2 regions of the Pauljensenia sp. C0170B4 genome follow, and region 1 is predicted to be linked to the other one. Evidence: riboswitches for the same ligand, from Rfam matches in the RefSeq annotation. Region 1 holds a riboswitch; the other holds the start of a gene.
The links. Region 1 has a riboswitch for ZMP and ZTP ahead of AC1EJ1_RS08535 (bifunctional phosphoribosylaminoimidazolecarboxamide formyltransferase/inosine monophosphate cyclohydrolase). Riboswitches for the same ligand answer to the same signal wherever they lie in the genome.
Positions count from the first base shown of each region.

Region 2: linked by a shared signal. The riboswitch ahead of glyA (serine hydroxymethyltransferase) and the one ahead of AC1EJ1_RS08535 (bifunctional phosphoribosylaminoimidazolecarboxamide formyltransferase/inosine monophosphate cyclohydrolase) in region 1 are both predicted to bind ZMP and ZTP.

Region 1 is NZ_JBWPVS010000006.1:19,449-22,855, reverse strand. It holds gene AC1EJ1_RS08535 (bifunctional phosphoribosylaminoimidazolecarboxamide formyltransferase/inosine monophosphate cyclohydrolase) at 1-1,732, opposite strand, end outside; ZMP/ZTP riboswitch at 1,762-1,848, opposite strand; gene AC1EJ1_RS08530 (cell division protein PerM) at 1,878-3,407, opposite strand, start outside.
Region 2 is NZ_JBWPVS010000011.1:3,015-6,421, forward strand. It holds gene AC1EJ1_RS10215 (bifunctional methylenetetrahydrofolate dehydrogenase/methenyltetrahydrofolate cyclohydrolase) at 1-135, opposite strand, end outside; gene glyA (serine hydroxymethyltransferase) at 132-1,424, opposite strand; ZMP/ZTP riboswitch at 1,499-1,583, opposite strand; gene purU (formyltetrahydrofolate deformylase) at 1,627-2,505, opposite strand; gene AC1EJ1_RS10230 (amidohydrolase) at 2,628-3,407, opposite strand, start outside.

The sequences.
Region 1 (3,407 bases):
TCGACTCGTTGTCGCGGATCGATCCACCGGGCTGAACGACAGCTTTCACGCCGGCATCGATCAGCACCTGGAGGCCGTCAGCAAACGGGAAGAATGCGTCCGAGGCTGCAACGGCACCTTCGGAACGGCGCTCCGGCTCGTCAGCGACCACATCGGCTGTGCGTGCACCGCCCGCCGAATCCACCTTGTCAGCAGCGGCGTCACCTGTTGTGCGGCCACCCAGCGTGTTCGCGCGTTCGACCGCAAGACGGCAGGAGTCCACGCGGTTGACCTGACCCATGCCAACCCCGACGCTTGCACCGTCGTGAACCAGCAGGATTGAGTTCGACCGCACGGCTCGCACGGTGCGCCACGCGAACTCTAGGTCCCGCAGTGTTGCCTCATCGGCCGGCTCGCCTGCCGCCAAAGTCCAGTTCGCCGGATCGTCACCGTCAGCGTCAATGTCGTCGCGTTCCTGCACCAGCAGTCCCCCGGAAATCTGCTTGAACTCCAGGGCTCCGCGTACCGGTGGCACTACCTGCAGAATTCGCAGGTTCTTCTTCGTTTCCAGTACTTCCAGTGCGCCTTCGGCGTAGGAGGGCGCCAGGACGACCTCGGTAAAGATCGGTTTGATCTGCCTTGCCAGTTCGACGCTGACCTCACGGTTGACTGCGATCACTCCACCGAATGCTGACACAGGATCGCATGCATGCGCCTTGCGGTGTGCTTCCGCCACATCTGCGCCAATGGCGATCCCACACGGGTTCGCGTGCTTGATGATGGCCACGCACGGCTCGTCATGGTCAAATGCTGCACGCAGTGCTGCGTCACCATCGGTGTAGTTGTTGTAGCTCATCGCTTTGCCATGCAGTTGGCGCGCGTTCGCGATGCCAGGCAGCAGGTCCTGGGTCGTGTCGTCGCCGTCCTGTTCATCGCCTGGCTCGTCAAACTCAACGTCAACTTCACCCTCGCCCATCAGCTCGACGATGTCGCCGTATACGGCGGCATCCTGATGCGGATTTTCGCCGTAACGCAAGGCGTGGAGGCGTTCGAAAGCGGATACGAGAACCGGTGGCCACTGTGCGTCATCAACGTCATCGGCTTCAGCCGACTCGTCAACATCAAGATCAGCATCCAGTTCGTCTTCGAACCAGTCAGCGATGGCGGCGTCGTAATTTGCTGTGTGACGGAATGCGGCCGCTGCCAGTTCGCGACGCTCCTCCAGAGTGAATCCCTCAGAACGTGCAGCGTCGATCACCGCGTCATATTGCTCCGGGTTGGTAGCAATGGCAACAGAGGGGTGATTCTTCGCAGCAGCGCGCACCATCGACGGGCCGCCGATGTCGATCTGCTCAACACATTCGTCGAATCCTGCGCCCGAGTCAACCGTGTCCTCAAACGGATACAGATTGCATACCACCAGGTCGAATGCTGCGATCCCCAGGTCTTCGAGCTGCTGGCGGTGATCGGCTTTGCGCTGATCAGCGAGAATGCCGGCATGGATCTTCGGATGCAGCGTCTTGACGCGACCTTCCAGCACCTCGGGGAAACCAGTCACGTCTTCCACGGGCGTCACAGGAATCTTCGCGTCACGGATTTTTTGTGCAGTTGAACCGGTGGACACGATTTCGACGCCAGCATCAGCGAGTGCGCGAGCCAGGTCAACCAGGCCGGTCTTGTCGTAAACGGAGATCAGTGCTCTGCGGATCGGGCGGACATCAACGGGTTCGAGGTTATCCAAACGGACTGACAATTCTTCCTCCAAAGGGGTTCAAGGTCGGTCCTCAGCGCCCAGGCGGGCGGCGCCGTGCGAGGCTGCTTCAGCCGCTTCCCGGTGGTCCTCCACCCTCGCCAGTTGCGGCCTCTTTTAGTGTACGAGGGCGGCGCTGGATATGCGACTAGCTGTGATCTTTCAGATCTTCGTCACTGTTGTCAGTATTGTCTGACACGGCGATGGGTTCCGTGGGCGCAGCGCTGGCTTTGAGTGCTTCCATGCGGGCATCCGGAGCACGCGGAGGAGCGGGCAGTTCTTCGGTCACCTCTTCTTCCAGCGCCGTTTCCTCTTCCTCCGGCGTCTCTTCGCCGGCTTCATTCAGGTCAGGAGCTGGAAGGGGCGTCTCCCTCGTCGATGACTGGGCGCGATTCTTCTTCCATGCGGCAATACGCGCCTTCGTCCACGCCGTCAAAGCTGCGGCCGCTCGGCGCACCCACGCGATCGTGGTCGGATGTGCTGCCAGGGACACCGCGAGTGCGACCATGCACACTTCCAGTACGACGAACAGCACACTCCACCACACGCGCGGGCCAACGACGCTCAGACGGGTCGACCCCAACGACATGCGCGACGAGACAAGCCACGCTGCGATGACGAGCGCAGTGATCACGGTGGCCACTCCCATCGCAGCCGCCTGTTTCCACAGGTGCGTCATACGATGCCGCCACGCCGCCCATGCGCCCAGCAGGATTCCCACTCCCACCAACGCCCAGGCCACCCAGTGGCCCGGAGCTGTCTGTGGGACGGCCGCAAGAATCGGGATCGCCGGAATCGGCGCAACAGGTGCGTTCGCCGCTGAATGGAGGGCGTCGGCACCCACGTAGAAACCAGGCCCCGCGATCCACGCCAGTGCGCATGCCATGATCGACGGAGCAAACAGGGCCTGGACAATGTTGATGATGACCGTGTCCTTGGTCGAAGCAAAGAGCAGTTCGTGGATACCGGAGATACGCTGGAGAGAAACAAGGATTGACACGGCGCTCATGATCAGGCTGAACAGCACTGTCAGTGCCACGGCAACGCGACCAAGGCGCAGCCCTGACCACAGCCATGTCAACGATTCGCGCCGTTCAGATGAAATCGTGGGCCATGTCCACGTGTGTCGAGCAGCAACTACCGCCCAGGTCGCTGCCAGAAGCGGAATGACGAGCGCACCGAGCAGTGCGCGCCACACGTTGATGTGAGCCGAGGACGCTCCAGCTGTAATGAGCGCCGTGACTGCAAACGTGGGGACAGCCATCCACTGCGCGGCGGCAGGAAAATCCCGTCCCGGCAGCAGAAGAACACGCAAAATGATGATCAGCAGCGCTCCGAGCAGTGTCGGAATGGCGAGGATGTCGCTCTGCCCCACCGTGATCGGCGCTCCCAGCGTCGCAGCCCAGAGGTCACCACCGACTGCCCGAGCATCGTCCCAGCTGGTCGACGCCAGCCAGGGGTTCTGCGAGACGAACCAGTACCCCACCAGCGTCACGACCATCATGAACGCCCATCCGATCAGGGCCGCCTCAATGCCGGCCAGGCCGGAGCGTGCCCACCCGTCAGGCAGTGCGATGCGGATCGTGCGTCGCCGCACGGCGGTGCGAGTGGTGTGAGGTTCCTCGTCGTGCACCTGAGGTGCCGGGGCCACTCGAATTGGCGAGGGCGCCTTGGCATC
Region 2 (3,407 bases), on a different contig from region 1:
CAGGATTGTTCCCAGCCCTGCATGAACACCGGCTTCGCGCAGCCGTGAGACGCGTTCAGCAAGCTCGCCCTTTATTGCAGTAGCGGTGGCTTTCCCATCCAGTACCTGTGCGGCACCTTCCCACGGCGCTCTCACTGCTGCAGCCCGTCGTACAACGGGAAGGCATCGGTCAGTGCACGCACGCGCGCCTGCAGACCCTCCATATCCACTGTTTCCTTGGAGGCCGCCTGAACCAATGCGGTCGCGATGATGTCGGCAACTTCGGTGAACTCCTCATCGCCAAAACCGCGCGTAGCCAGCGCCGGCGTTCCGATACGCAGACCGGATGTGACTGCCGGTGGGCGCGGGTCAAACGGCACAGCATTGCGATTGACCGTGATGCCGACTTCGTGCAGCAGATCCTCAGCCTGCTTGCCGTCAAGAGCTGAATCAACCAGGTCAACGAGCACCAGGTGCACATCTGTGCCGCCGGTGACCAGCTTGATGCCGACCTTCTTCGCATCGTCGCGTCCCAGACGCTCCGCAAGTTTCTGCGCGCCGGCAAGAGTTCTGACCTGACGATCCTTGAACTCCGGGGTCTGAGCCACTTTCATTGCGACAGCCTTCGCTGCCACCACATGCATCAGCGGGCCACCCTGCTGACCTGGGAACACAGCAGAATTCAGCTTCTTGCCCCACTGCTCGCCGCGCGCGGACAAGATCATGCCGGAGCGGGGACCCCCCAGTGTCTTGTGGACCGTCGTGGTCACCACGTCGGCGTGGGGCAGTGGGCTTGGGTGCAGTCCGGCTGCAACGAGGCCGGCAAAGTGCGCCATGTCAACCCACAGCGCAGCGCCAACCTCGTCGGCAATGCTGCGGAAAGCAGCAAAGTCAAGGTGACGAGGGTAGGCCGACCAGCCGGCAATGATCACACGGGGACGCTCACGCATCGCCACTTCACGCACCTGATCAGGCTCGATACGCATTGTTGTGCGGTCAACTTCGTATGCGGTGGCGTGGTACATCTTGCCGGAAAAGTTGATGCGCATTCCGTGTGTCAGGTGGCCGCCGTGAGCCAAGGACAGACCCAAAATCGTGTCCCCCGGTTTTGCCATCGCCATGAGCGCGGCGGCATTGGCCTGCGCGCCTGAGTGTGGCTGCACGTTGACGAAATCGGCACCGAACACTTTCTTGGCGCGTTCAATTGCGAGACTTTCAGCAACGTCCACTGCCTCGCACCCGCCGTAGTAGCGGCGTCCCGGGTATCCTTCGGCGTACTTGTTGGTCAGAACTGATCCCTGAGCCTGCAGGACTGCACGCGGGACAAAGTTTTCCGACGCGATCATTTCAAGGGTGGCACGTTGACGGTTCAGCTCATCATCCAGCACCTTTGCGATGTCAGGATCGAGTTCGGCCAACGTATGGGAGTTGAGAGAATCACTCATTGCTGCTCCAGTTTTCAATTCGCTTGTCTGGCTTTCACTAGTGGCGAGGGCGGCCCCAGCCGTACCTCGCTCGGTTGCGTGGCCCAGGCGGGCGACCGCGACAACCCTTTTTCGCTCCCCGGTGGTCATCCCACCTGTTCGCCAGTTGCGACAGATTCATCTTATCAACTGTGTTCCGCTGCGGAAACCGCCAGTGCGGACACTAGCGTGAGAACACAACGGTTCGGTTGCCGTTCATCAGGACACGGCGTTCGGCATGCCAACGCACTGCCTGCGCGAGGACTCGGCGTTCAACATCCTGCCCCAGCTCCACCATGTCGCGGGTGGAATCGGCGTGCGTAACTCGCGTGACATCCTGCTCGATGATCGGCCCTTCGTCCAGGTCGGCTGTAACGTAGTGCGCGGTTGCGCCGATGAGTTTGACGCCTCGTTCGTGAGCCTGGGCGTATGGGCGCGCGCCTTTGAACGAAGGCAGGAATGAGTGGTGAATATTGATGACGCGTCCGGCCATTTCACGGCATACCGAATCAGACAGGATCTGCATATAGCGGGCCAGGACAACCAATTCAACCTGCTCGGACTTGATGAGGTCAAGAAGTTCTGCCTCGGCGCGCACTTTTGAATCCTTGGTGACCGGAATACTGAGAAAGGGGACGCCGTAGAACTGTGCGACCGGCGCGAGGTCAGGGTGGTTACCGACAACTGCAACCACTTCGATAGGCAGACCTTGAGAGCGCTGCCGATAGAGCAGGTCCGTGAGACAGTGCCCTTCGCGCGAAACCATAATGACGGTGCGAAGCGGTCGCCCCAACTGGTCGACGCGCCAGGAGGCGTTGAACTTGTCGGCGATTCGTGTCAGGCCTTCTTCGACAGGACCTCGACCAACAGGTGATTCAGCTTCCATTCGCATGAAGAACAGGCCGGTATCCGGGTCACCGAATTGCTGCGACTGAATGATGTTGCCGCCGATGTCGCTCATGATGCCGGAGGCTGCGTGAACAATTCCTGGCTGGTCCGGGCAGGAAAGGGTGATGACAAGCTTGTCGATTGTCGAGGGGGGCACTGTCGAATCATGTTCCATAGTCCTAAGGGTAATGATTCACAGGCACTCCGGCCTAATCCAGTCCACCGCTTCTGATACGTGGTGTGCGCCGAGTGGTCGCATGCATGCGACCACTCGGCGACATAACGATGTGAACTCAGTTAGTGTGCGACTGGCATTTCCGCGATGGCGGCTGCGCTGATGACGCGCACTCCTTTGGGCAGGACAGCTTCATCCACCGTGAACTCGACGGAGTGCAGGCCGCCTTTCGACGGAGTGAAGATCAGCAGCAATGAGGCCTTTCCGCCGTTGTCCTGGACTCGCTTCATCATGAATGCGTAGTCTTCGGAAGCGGTCATTTCCACCCACTTCGGGTCATTGGCGCGTACGCCCACCAACTCGCCAGCTTCAGCGATTCGGTCCATCAGGTCCGGATCGGAATCCAGGGAGATGGCCTCTCCCATGCGCACGATCTCGTAGTCGCACTCATACATCTGTGCAGCCGCTTCGATCACGGTGCGGGCTCGGTGCTCCATGTACTCGTTGATCTCGGTCGTTGAACCGCGAACTTCCATCTCAAAATGTGTATGATCTGCGACAATATTGCGGGTATCGCCGGCAACGATCTTGCCGACACTCACGCGGGTCGCCCCTTCTGAGTGGCGCGAAATCGCATACAGGTTCAACACTGCGGTGCACGCGGCGAGAATGGTGTTCTTGCCTTTTTGCGGCGCGCCTGAAGCGTGAGCTGCCAGTCCTTTCAGATTCACGTCGTACTTCGTGGTGGCCAGAGCCCCGCCGGATCCGGGCGCGTAGTCGGATTCTTCGAAGTCGTGTGGCCATACGTGTTGCGCGAACATGACGTCGACGTCATCGACATGGCCGGCGGCCACCATCGATTTCGCTCCGCGAACGCCTTCTTCAGCGGGCTGAAACAAAAT